DNA from 4 places in the Embleya sp. NPDC025285 genome. Region 3 is predicted to be linked to each of the others. Evidence: riboswitches for the same ligand, from Rfam matches in the RefSeq annotation. Region 3 holds a riboswitch; each other region holds the start of a gene.
The links. Region 3 has a riboswitch for cyclic di-AMP ahead of ACZ4FV_RS43700 (NlpC/P60 family protein). Riboswitches for the same ligand answer to the same signal wherever they lie in the genome.
Positions count from the first base shown of each region.

Region 1 (2,971 bases), on a different contig from region 3:
GTCCCTACGTGACCCGCGACATGGTCGCCCGGGCACACGCGTCGGGCATCAAGGTCGTGCCGTGGACCGTCGACGACCCGGCGACCATGGCCAAGCTGATGGACGACGGCGTGGACGGTCTGATCACCGACTACCCTGACCGGCTGCGGGAGTTGATGGCCGCACGTGGGCTGTCGCTGCCCAAGCGCTACCCGGCGCGCGGCTGATCGGCGCGATCCGCCGGAGACTTCGGCGTCCGCAGGGGTGGGGACGCCGAAAAGGGCCGGGCCCGTCGACACTCGGTCGACGGGCCCGGCCCTGGTACGGCTACCGCGTTGGTGTGGCTATCGCGGTGTGGTTACCGCCTGATGACGCTCGGCTCAGAGGTTGACGCCGTGCGCGCGCAGGTAGGTGACCGGGTTGATGCCGCTGCCGTAGTTCGGCGTGGTGCGGATCTCGAAGTGCAGGTGCGGGCCGGTCACGTTGCCGGTCGCGCCGGAGAGGCCGATCTGCTGACCGGTGCTCACCGTGGCGCCGACACGCACGCCGATGCTGGACAGGTGGGCGTACTGCGAGTACTTGCCGTCCGCGTGCTTGATCACGATCTCGTTGCCGTAGGCGCCGCCGTTGCCGGCCTTGACCACGGTGCCCGAGGTGATCGCCTTCACCGAGGTGCCGGTGGCGGCCACGAAGTCCTGGCCGGTGTGGCTGCCGCTGGACCACAGCTTGCCGCCGGTGCCGAACGCGGTGCCCAGGCCGCCCTTCACGGGAGCGACGTAACCGGACGCGTTGGCCGTGGTGGACTCGGCCTTGGCCGAGGACTCCTTGGCCGCGACCGGGGCCTTCTCCTTGACCTCGACCTTCGGCGCGACCTTCACGGACGCCGTGGTCTTGGTCTCGGTCTTCGGCGCGGCCGGAGCGGTCTCGGTCTTGGTGCTGCCGGACTCGGTCGAGGCCGAGGCCTTACCGGAGAGCGAGAGCTTCTGACCGATCTGGATGACGTTCGGGTTGCCACCGATCACCGAGCGGTTGTCGGCGTACAGCTTGTGCCAGCCGCCCTCGACATCCTTGGCGGCGGCGATCTTGGAGAGCGTGTCGCCCTTGACCACGGAGTACGAGGTGCTGGTCGACGCGGACTTCGCGGCGGCCGCCGGGACGACCTCGATCTTCGGGGCCGGAGCGGACTCGGCCGGCTTCTCGGCGGCCTTCGGGGTGACCTTGACCGTGGACTTGGTGCCGGGCGAGACGGCCGGCGCGGCGCTGCCCTTGGTCAGGCCCGCCGGGCCGGAGGTGTTCGGCCAGGCGCCGGGACCCTGTACGGCGAGAACCTTCTCGGCGATGGCGATCTGCTGGTCCTTGGTGGCCAGGTCGGCACGCGGGGCGTACTGCTGACCGCCGAACTCGTTCCAGGTGCTGATGGTGAACTGCAGACCACCGTAGAAACCGTTGCCGGTGTTGATGTGCCAGTTGCCCGAGCTCTCGAGCATGGCGACCTTGTCCCAGGTGGAGACGGAGGCGGCGTTGGCGGTGGCGAGACCGGTGACCAGCGGGGCGGCGACGATCGCGCCGGCCATGCCGAGGGTCAGCGCGAGACGCGTCTTCTTGGGCATGCGGGCAGGGGTGATGAACGACTGCACGAAGATTTTTCCTTCTCCCACGCCTACGAAGTGAGCTGTCGGATTCGGGCTGGAGAGTCTCGCCCGGCCGTGTTCGGCCCTCCTGAGGAAGGGACGGGCACGGCTTCACCCCAAGCCGTCGTCATGGGCGTCCGTGTCACGGACGCCCGGGACGGCATTCCACTTGGTTCCCCCGCTCCTGCCTTTCGGGTTTCGTACCGTGGCCTCGCTCCGGCGGCAGGATTCGGCGAACCGGGAGACCATTTCGCCGAGCACCGGACCGGTGTGGCGAAGCACCAAACTACGCACACCCTCGACTCGGATCCAAACATCACGTTTCGCCGAAACAGAAGAATCAGGGCGGAAGGGTGGAATATCGGGACCTAAAGTCCCGAGAAGCGTACGCATTGTGCCCGAATTGATGACATATAGTGGGTATTCGATTACTCAGGGCAGGAATCGTGAAAAGACGGTTTACGGTGCGTACGACCTCCTGACCATCGGTACCCGGCATGTGACGTGCACCATAGAGAGGGTCGATGGCCGCCCGATATGTACCGCTATCGGTCAGCCGAAAACCAGAGATGCCCCGGTGGCGGCGCCCAAGAGCGCACCAGCCACGGCTTGCGCGACGGTGTGGTGACGCAGTGCGACACGCGACCAGCACACGACGCCGACCGCGAGATAACCGGTCGACCACCACGGTCCGCCCGCGACGGCGAGCAACGCGACGATGCCGGACGCGACCGCGCAGTCGACGCTGATCTTCCACGCCGCGTTCACCACCAGCAGCACCACCGTCATGCCCCACAGCGCGAACATCGCGAACACCAGCCGGGACGGCGCGCCGGCGCCGAGCATGACCGCCGCGCCGATGCCGATCGAGGCCAGGATCACCGCGAAGATGCGCGGACGCTGCCGGCGGTCCACCACGTGCCGGTCGCCCCAGGTACCGCGGCGACGCTCCCACTCGATGTACCCGGCCGGAACGATGCCCGCGCACAGTGCCGCGAACAGACCCCATCCGGCGCCGGTCCACGAGTGGGCGACGAGCGCACCGAAACCGGACAGTCCGGCAAGGATGGTGTTGCGCGGCTGGAGGATGTCGGTGACCACCTGGGCGGCGCCCCGGACACGGCCCGGACCGGGAGCGGCGGTGTGCGCCGCGACCGGGGCCGACGGGCTCCGCACGACTGCGTTGTCCATCCGTGTACGGTAGCGATCGGCTCGGAGCCGCCCGCGCGCGGGCCGGTACGGAATCCGGCCCGACATGGTGATCGTCCCGGGCGTGGCCGAGACCGGCGCGACGGTGTCGCCGCCCCGGTGGACGCGCCGGCGCCGGGCGCTCGCCCCCGGCGCCGGGGGCGAGCGCCACC
Region 1 is NZ_JBVHLU010000034.1:21,383-24,353, forward strand. It holds gene ACZ4FV_RS23265 (glycerophosphodiester phosphodiesterase family protein) at 1-206, shown strand, start outside; gene ACZ4FV_RS23270 (transglycosylase family protein) at 360-1,589, opposite strand; cyclic di-AMP (ydaO/yuaA leader) riboswitch at 1,622-1,817, opposite strand; gene ACZ4FV_RS23275 (hypothetical protein) at 2,163-2,801, opposite strand.
Region 1: it holds a riboswitch for cyclic di-AMP, as region 3 does, so the genes downstream of both, ACZ4FV_RS23270 (transglycosylase family protein) here and ACZ4FV_RS43700 (NlpC/P60 family protein) in region 3, are expected to answer to the same signal.

Region 2 (2,971 bases), on a different contig from region 3:
CGGCCTCGGTCTTGGTGGTGGTCGGCGCGGCCTTGCCGTCGACCGTGAGCTTCTGGCCCGGGAAGATCAGGTCGGGGTTCTCGCCGACGACGGACTTGTTGGCCTCGTACAGCTTCGGCCAACCGCCGGGCACGTGCGCGGCGTTCGCGATCTTGGAGAGCGTGTCGCCGGTGACCACGACATAGGACGAGGTCGCGGCGGCCGGCTCGGTCTTGGGCGTCTCGGTCTTGGGCGCCTCGGTCTTCGGGGCCTCGGCCTTGGGGGCCTCGGTCTTCGGAGCCTCGGTCTTGACCTCGATCTTCGGCGCGGCGGCCGTCTTCTTCGGGGCCGGCTTGGCGGTCTCGGTCTTGGGAGCGGTCTTCGGCGCGGTCTTGCCGGCCGAGGAGCCGGTGTCGACGTCGGCGGCGGCGCCGCCTCGGGTCAGGCCGGCCTTGACCGAGCACACCGGCCACGCGCCGGGGCCCTGGCCCTTGAGGACCTTCTCGGCGATCGCGATCTGCTGACCCTTGGTCGCCAGGTCGGCGCGGGCGGCGAACTCCGTGCCGCCGAACGCCTTCCAGGTGCTCGCGGTGAACTGCAGGCCGCCGTAGAAGCCGTTTCCGGTGTTGATCTGCCAGTTGCCCGTGCTCTCGCACTGGGCGACCTTGTCCCAGGTGCTCACGGAGGCGGCCTGGGCGGTGCCCGCGCCGATGATCGGCATGGCGACGCCGACTCCGGCGACACCCGCCGCGGCGATCAGACGCGTGGTCCTACTGGTGCTGCGACGGCGATGACGCCCGGTTCCGGACAGCATGGCTGGATCCTCTCCCACGCCTACGAGGTGAGCTGTCGGATTCGGGCCGGAGATCGATAGCCCGGCCACGTCCCGAAGGACATGGCTTCACCCCAAGCCGTTCGCGGCGTCCGATCATCGAGATCGGGGCCGTTCGCGGCGGTTCACCTGTGGTTCCCCCGCTCCTGTCGTGTGGTGCTCGTCAGCCTCCCGAACGGCCGGCGACAGGATTCGGCGTACCGGCGATCGGGGTCCGTGTGGGATACGGACGGATCGAACGCTAAGCAGGCCTCGCCGAAGATCACAAGTCTGTGTCGGATAGACGTCGATTATCCGTTTTGCGGATGAGCGCAATGTAGATGATCCCTTACGGAAAGGACCGTAGTTGGCGTTCCGTGGTGGAAGGGCAGGGAACGCGTGACATCGGCCCTTGGTCACGGCGTACGCCGATCACCCGGGAAAGATCACCTGCGCCCCGTTCGTCACACCCGCATCGCGTGTGGCGTCGCGCGGACCGGGCCCCTGCCCACCGACAGGGGCGTACGCACCCGTGATCGACGTGATTCGGCCCACAGACGAAGCGCATCATGTCCGATTTGCCCCAGGGGGCTTCACTCTGCGTCGTCACGGGATCGCGACGCGACACCGCCCGCGGCGCCGGCTGATGCGCGGCGCCGCGGGCGGTGTGTGCGGGACTCAGCCGCGCTGCGCGCGCCAGCCGGCCCACGCGCTCTCCACCATGTCCGCCGTGTCGTGCCGGGCCTTCCAGCCCAGTTCGGTGGTGATGCGATCGGCGCTCGCGACCACCCGGGCCGGGTCGCCCGCGCGCCGGGGTCGCAGCTCCGGCGCGATGTCGCGCAAACCGGTGACCTCGCGGATGAGTTCCACCATCTCGCGCACCGACGTGCCCTCACCGCGACCGACGTTGAGCACCAGACGCGCGTCCGGGTCGGTGCCGAGCCGACGGGTGGCCGCCACGTGCGCCTCGGCCAGGTCCACCACATGGATGAAGTCGCGCACGCAGGTGCCGTCCGGGGTGTCGTAGTCGTCCCCGAAGATCACCGGCGCCTGATCGGCCGTCAGCTTCTCCAGCACCATCGGCACGAGGTTGAACACCCCCTCGTCCGCGAGCTCCGGCGCGCCCGCGCCCGCGACGTTGAAGTAGCGCAGCGCGGCGTACGAGATGCCGTGCGCGCGCGCCGTGGCCTTGATCATCCACTCGCCGACGAGCTTGCTCTCGCCGTACGGGTTGATCGGCAGGCACGGGGTCTCCTCGTCGACGAGGTCGACGTCGGGCATGCCGTAGACGGCGGCGCTGGAGGAGAACACGACGCGCGTGACGTCGGCCGCGACCATGGCCGCGAGCAGGACGCGCAGACCCTCGACGTTCTCCTCGTAGTAGTAGAGGGGGCGCGCGACCGATTCGGGCACCTGCTTCTTCGCCGCGATGTGCACCACGCCGTCCACGGCGTGCGCCCGGAACGTCTCGTCCAGCAGCGCCCGGTCCAGCACCGAGCCGACCACCAGCGGCACGTTTTCGGGAACCCGTTCGCGCGCGCCCGTGGAGAAGTCGTCGAGGACGACCACATCCTCGCCGGCCGCGAGCAACGCCCGCACGACATGCGTCCCGATGTACCCGGCACCGCCGGTGACAAGCCACTTCATGAGGCGACCCTACCCGGCATCCCGGGTTCGCGGAGGGTGCGCGAATCGCGCGTGGCGACCCCCGCGGCGCCCGCCCTCCAGGGTGCCTGACCCGGGGTCGGGTCGACCGTTACCATGCACAGGATCTCGTGGGCAGGGCGCATATTCGCCCAGGGGGGATCCTGCGTCGCTTCCGGGCGGCCACATCGGGAAGGGCGTAAAGCGCGTGCGACGCGACTTCGGAGTGGGTCGGCAAGGAACGCTGGCCGAACGATTCTCCGGCCGGGACAACAGCATCGGATTGATCCGGCTCCTGCTGGCGACAGCGGTCGTGGTGGCGCACGCGCACATCCTGGGCGGCTTCGGCAAGCATGAGCCGGGCAACGGCTTCACCGGCATGCAGGTCGGCCTCGGCCGGATGTCCGTGTACGGCTTCTTCGTGCTGTCCGGCTTCCTGATCACCCGCAGCGGCATGCGCACCACGACCGGGCGCTACCTGTGGCACCGGATGTTGCGCATCCTGCCCGGTCTGTGGGTCTGCGTGCTGTTCACCGC
Region 2 is NZ_JBVHLU010000014.1:49,835-52,805, reverse strand. It holds gene ACZ4FV_RS11905 (transglycosylase family protein) at 1-790, opposite strand, end outside; cyclic di-AMP (ydaO/yuaA leader) riboswitch at 796-980, opposite strand; gene galE (UDP-glucose 4-epimerase GalE) at 1,469-2,437, opposite strand; gene ACZ4FV_RS11895 (acyltransferase family protein) at 2,643-2,971, shown strand, end outside.
Region 2: it holds a riboswitch for cyclic di-AMP, as region 3 does, so the genes downstream of both, ACZ4FV_RS11905 (transglycosylase family protein) here and ACZ4FV_RS43700 (NlpC/P60 family protein) in region 3, are expected to answer to the same signal.

Region 3 (2,971 bases):
TCGAGGGCGTCGGCGACTTCCTGTCCGTCCGGGTCGGACCGCGCGCCGCCGCCGCCGCGCTCGCCGTGCTGGACGGGACCATGCTGCAGGTGCTGACGCTGGACACGACGCTGGACGAGAGGCAGTTGCGCTGGTCGTTGGCCCGGGTCCTGGACGAGGGCGGGTCTTCGTCGGTGAACGGGTCGTCGTAGGCGTCGAAACGGCCCGGTGCGCCGGGAGCGGCCGGGCCGGCGCCGACGCCGGGTGCGGTAGGGTCGGCACCGCGAAGGGGAGTAGCCCCGTGAACCGGTCGTCGACATGCTGGAGTCCTCGGACTCCCGGTGGCCGGGCCCGTGCTCGACACGGGTGGGCGAGACCTTCGGCCAGGCATCGACGCATCCTCGTCTTCTCGTGGATGTACCCCGTCGTGCCGGGCCGAGTGGTCCTCCGGTTGCCGTGCGGCGCTTCGTGAAGACCCGGGGCCCGGCTCTCGCAGAAAGCCACCCGGAATGCACCTCGACCTTCTGGCGATCCTGACCGCCTTCGGGCTGATCTTCCTCGCCGAGCTCCCGGACAAGACGATGTTCGCGTCGCTTGCCATGGGCACCCGCATGCGTCCGCTCTACGTGTGGTTCGGCACCTCGACCGCGTTCGTCGTGCACGTCGCCCTCGCCGTCGGCGCGGGCGGCCTGCTCGGCCTGCTCCCCGGCTGGATCGTCAAGCTCGTCTCCGCCGCCCTGTTCGGCTTCGGCGCCTTCATGTTGTTGCGCGGCGGTGCGGGCGAGGACGACGAGGACACCGCGGGCAAGAGCGTGACCGGCTTCCGGCCGGTCTTCGCGACCGCCTTCACGGCCGTGTTCATCAGCGAGTGGGGCGACCTCACCCAGATCACCACGGCCAACCTGGCCGCCACGAACGGCACCTGGTCCACCGCGATCGGCTCGGCCGCGGCACTGATGTCGGTGTCCGCGTTGGCCCTGCTCGCCGGGCGGTTCATCGCCAAGCGCGTCCCGCTGCAAACGGTGCAGCGGATCGGCGGCCTGTGCATGCTCGGGCTGGCGATCTGGTCGCTGGTGGAGGTGTTCACCGGCTGACCCGCCCCCGGTGATGCCTCGCCCCTGCGGATGGCGGCCGCGCCGCGGTCACCCGACGGCGGCGGGACGGATGGGTGCATCGCCGGCATGTCCGGCACGACCAGTCGATCGGTTGCCCGAAATGTGATGTAGGCCGCATGGATAAAACGGACATAAATTATATAGCCGACTTCGAGCCGCAATTCATTTTCCGCGCTCCGCGACGAGTCTCGACTATTTTCCGTTACCGCACGATCACACCACTCTCCGAGATATCCCCTCGTCATCACCGGTACCCCGGAGCCGAACACGGGAGAGATGTCGCTTTTATTCCGCCTTTACCCGCAGGGCGAAGTCGGGGTTTCGGTTGTGATCAGGCATCCGCATTGCCTACCTTTCTCGCCGATTCACCTTTCGGGTGAACCCTGTCGCCGGTACGCCGAATCCCGTCGCCGGCAGCGGGAGGTCTACATCGAAGAATCCGACGGGAGCGGGGGAACCAGGTGAATCGCCGTGGCCGGGATCGTTCCGGTGACGGCTAGGGGTGAAGTCGCGTAACGCGACCGGGCTGCTCCAGTCCGAATCCGACAGCTCACCTCGTAGGCGACAGGAGAGGACCCCATTTCATGCTGTCCACAAACGCTCGCCATCGTGCCGCTCGACCCACCAACGTCCGCCGCTTCGTCGCGGCGGTGGGCATCGCCGGCATGGGTGTCGTGCTCCCGGTCGCCACCGCCGGTGCCGCCCCGGCGCAGGCCCCCTCCACCTCCGAGCAGTCCCCCTCCACCGTGCTGTCGGCGACCCCCACCGCGGCGGTCGACGCGGCCCCGGTCCAGGCCGCGCCCGCCGCGCCGGAGACCGACACGGCCGCCGACAAGGCCCGCTACGTGGTCCAAGCCGGCGACACGCTGTTCCGGCTCGCCCAGACCAACCAGGTCAACGGCGGCTGGCAGAGCCTGTACGAGCTCAACCGCGACGTGCTGCTGTCCGGCCCGGACCTGATCGAGATCGGCCAGACCCTGCGGCTGGACGGCTCGGCGCCCGCGGCACCCAAGGCCGCCGCGCCCGCCAAGCCGAGCATCAAGGTCCAGCCCAAGACCTCCGTCACGCCCGGCAAGACCACCCCCAAGCCGGCGAGCAAGCCGTCGGCCGACGTGTCGGTCAAGCCCGCCGCCAAGGCCCCCGCCAAGCCCGCCACCGGCGGCTCGAAGGGCAACCAGGCGCCGACCGGCGGCTCCTCGACCGCGTCGAGCAGCAAGGCCGCCCAGGCCGTGGCCTTCGCCAAGGCGCAGATCGGCAAGCCGTACGTGTACGGCGCCACCGGCCCCAACGCGTACGACTGCTCGGGTCTGGTCCAGGCCGCGTACAAGTCCGCGGGCATCTCGCTGCCCCGCGTGACCAACGACCAGTTCGCCGCCGACACGCGCGTGTCGGTCGCCAACCTGCAGCCCGGCGACCTGGTGTTCTTCTACTCCGGCATCAGCCACGTCGGCATCTACATCGGCGACGGCAAGATGGTGCACGCCCCGAACCCGCGCAAGTCGGTCGAGATCGCCTCGATCAACACCATGCCGATCGCCGGCGCCACCCGCCCGGCCTGATCGAACCGGGCAAACCGCCGCCGCCGGCGCACACGTGCTCCGGCGGCGGTGACACAACCGCATAGTGGGACGCGCCTTCGGCGCCGTGCCCTCCGACGACGGTCGGAGCGCGCGGCGCCGGCGTGCGTTTCGGCGAACGCGCCGGTCCCGGCGGGCGGGCGGACCGGGGCGCGGGCGTCAGAGCGTCAGAGCGTCAGAGCGTCAGAGCGTCAGAGCGTCAGAGCGTCAGAGCGTCAGAGCGTCAGAGCGTCAGAGCGTCAGAGCGTCAGGACGATCTTGCCCGTGACCCGGCCCGTCTCCCCGCGCTCGTGCGCCTTG
Region 3 is NZ_JBVHLU010000113.1:21,608-24,578, forward strand. It holds gene ACZ4FV_RS43690 (TetR/AcrR family transcriptional regulator) at 1-191, shown strand, start outside; gene ACZ4FV_RS43695 (TMEM165/GDT1 family protein) at 489-1,073, shown strand; cyclic di-AMP (ydaO/yuaA leader) riboswitch at 1,516-1,672, shown strand; gene ACZ4FV_RS43700 (NlpC/P60 family protein) at 1,679-2,653, shown strand; gene ACZ4FV_RS43705 (NADP-dependent oxidoreductase) at 2,911-2,971, opposite strand, start outside.

Region 4 (2,971 bases), on a different contig from region 3:
GGCCTGGTCGCGCTGACCCGCATCCGCAGCCGGTTCGTGGTCGCGGTGTGCGGCGGATTCCTGGTCCTGATGGGCTTGATGCCGATCGTCGGCGGCCTGGTCGCGCTCGTCCCGCAGCCGGTCCTCGGCGGCGCCGGCGTGGTGCTGTTCGGCACCGTCGCGGTGGCCGGCATCCGCACCCTGGGCAAGGCCGACCTCGACACCGGACCCAACGCGCTGATCGTGGCGGTGGCCCTGGCCTTCGGCGTCTTCCCGATCGCGTTCCCGGACTTCTACCACGCGTTCCCGGACAAGGTCGCGATGATCGCCGAGTCCGGCATCTCGGCCGGCTCGATCATCGCGGTCGTACTCAACCTGCTGCTCAACCACACCGGATCCGCGTCCGGCGAAGCGGCCGACGAACCGGCGATCCCCGCCCCCACCCGGTCCACCGAACCCGCCGAACTGCCCAGCCGGGCCTGATCGATCGACGAAGCGAGCGGCAACACGGCCAATCGACATCCCGTTTCGATCACCACCGACCGGACATGGGCGTGGGCCCCGCCGAAGTACTCGACGGGGCCCACGTGTTGCCGTTCGTGTGTCAGACGGAGAGCTTGGTGCCCACGCTGATCACGTTCGGGTTGTCACCGATGACACCCGAGTTGGCGCTGTACAGGGCCTGGTAGCCACCCTTGACGCCGAGCTTGGCGGCGACGGAGGAGAGCGTGTCACCGGCCTTGACGGTGTAGCTGCCGGAGCCCGAAGCCTGCTTGCTCGCGGCCGACTTCGACGCGTCCTGCGCGGCGACGTCCTGCTTCGGCTGCACCCGGACCTTCGGCGCATCGGCGCCGGAGTTGCGCGGTGCGGTCTCGGTCGCCGACTCGGCCTTGGCCGCGGCCTTCGGCGCGTCCTGGGCCTTGGTCTTGCCGGTGGTCGAGGACTCGGCCGTGGCGGACGCGTTGCCGCCCTTGGCCAGACCGGCCTTCTGCGAACAGACCGGCCAGGCGCCGGGGCCCTGCGCGGCCAGCACGCGCTCGGCGACCGCGATCTGCTGTGCCTTGCTCGCCTGCGCGGCACTGGCCGCGTACTCGCCGCCGCCGAAGGCGTTCCAGGTGCTCGGGGTGAACTGCAGACCGCCGGAGAAGCCGTTGCCCGTGTTGATGCTCCAATTCCCGGTGCTCTCGCACTGCGCGACCGCGTCCCACGTGGACGAGGACGCCGCGTTCGCGCTGCCCGCCATGCCCACGAGGGGAAGGACGAGACCCGCACCGGCGGCGACGGCGATGCCGGCGCGACGGCCACGAGAGAGCGAGCGAACGGGAGCGGTGATGGCACGGAAGGTCATTGATTACCTCGTCGGGCGCCTACGAAGTTAGCTGTCGGGTTCGGACGATTGGCCCGGCCTCGCCTGAAAACAGGCATGGCTTCACCCCACGGCATCGACATTGCCGATGCCGGCACTCACTTGGTTCCCCCGCTCCTGCCGCCAGTCGATATCGACTGCTTCCCTCGGGCGGCGGCAGGATTCGGCGTACCGCCCGGGGAGTCCGCTTGTGCGAACAACCACGAAGCTACGCACCGGGCCGCCGGGTTGGCAAACATTTCGGGCGCTTTGTGAGGTGCCCCATAAGCAGGAATAACACCGATTTGCCCGATATGTCGCCATCCTCGCAGGTCACGGCGCCGGCGTCCACGGTGCGCGGCCGCGTGGTCACCCGTGCTTCACCGTCGGGCTATTCCGTCGCGGGCAGCTCCACAGGTACGACTACCCGCTCCTCGTCCCAAAGGAACGTCGCGCCGCCGGTCGCGAAATTGGCGACATCGGCCACCGTGGCCCGGCCCTCGGGCGAATCCAGGGTCGCCTGGAGACCCGCGCGAGTCGGCGCGTACAACCCGACCACCAGGTAATAGGGCGGCTGCGCGCCGGAGGGGTCCGGATCGCACTTGCCGATGGTCCAGCCGGTCAATCCCGGCATCGTGCGGGCGAGCGGGACGTGCTTCTCCCAGTAATAGGCGTCGAACGCCGCCGGGTCCTCGGGGTGGCCATACAGCACGGTCAGCTTGTACACACGCGACTCCTCGCGGTCGTGGTGGATGTGTCTCCTGCCGGTGGCGCCCTGTGCTTCCCGCCTCCGACGTGGGACGCCCTGTGCGTCCCACCGGTACCGCCCGGCGCCCGGCACGTGCTGCCCGGATTCGTACGGCGCGGCGCCTACCGGGCTCCGATCGCCTTGAACGCCCGCGCCTGCTCGGTGATGGCCGTCTCGGTCGGCAGCCGTTCCATGCTGGAGGCGCCGAAGAAGCCCACCACGCCGGTGGTGTGCGCCAGCACGTACGCGGCATCCTCGGGCTCGGCGATCGGCCCGCCGTGACACAACACCAGCACGTCCGGGTTCACCTCCGCCGCCGCGTCGCGCATGCGCTGCACCCGCTCCACCGCCTCGTCGAGCGAGACCGCGGTGCTCGCGCCGATGCTGCCCTTGGTGGTCAGCCCCAGGTGCGGGACCAGGACGTCCGCGCCGGCCGCGGCCATCGCGCGGGCCTGCTCCGGGTCGAAGACGTAGGGCGCGGTGAGCAGGCCGCGCTCGGCGGCCAGCCGGATCATCTCCACCTCCAGGTCGTAGCCCATGCCGGTCTCCTCCAGGTTCTGCCGGAAGACACCGTCGAACAGGCCGACCGTGGGGAAGTTCTGCACGCCCGCGAAGCCCATCGCGGCGAGCTGGTCCAGGAAGTGCGGCATGATCCGGAACGGATCCGTGCCGCACACCCCGGCCAGCACCGGAGTACCGTGCACCACCGGCAGCACCTCGCCGGCCATCTCGACCACGATCGCGTTGGCGTCGCCGTACGGCAGCAGCCCGGCCAGCGAGCCGCGGCCGGCCATCCGGTAGCGGCCGGAGTTGTAGATGATGATCAGGTCCACGCCGCCGGCCTCGGCGCACTTGGCCGACAATCCGGTGCCCGCGCCCGCGCCGATCACGACGCCGCC
Region 4 is NZ_JBVHLU010000062.1:24,298-27,268, forward strand. It holds gene ACZ4FV_RS33065 (nucleobase:cation symporter-2 family protein) at 1-462, shown strand, start outside; gene ACZ4FV_RS33070 (transglycosylase family protein) at 584-1,327, opposite strand; cyclic di-AMP (ydaO/yuaA leader) riboswitch at 1,328-1,494, opposite strand; gene ACZ4FV_RS33075 (EthD family reductase) at 1,716-2,051, opposite strand; gene ACZ4FV_RS33080 (phosphoenolpyruvate hydrolase family protein) at 2,195-2,971, opposite strand, start outside.
Region 4: it holds a riboswitch for cyclic di-AMP, as region 3 does, so the genes downstream of both, ACZ4FV_RS33070 (transglycosylase family protein) here and ACZ4FV_RS43700 (NlpC/P60 family protein) in region 3, are expected to answer to the same signal.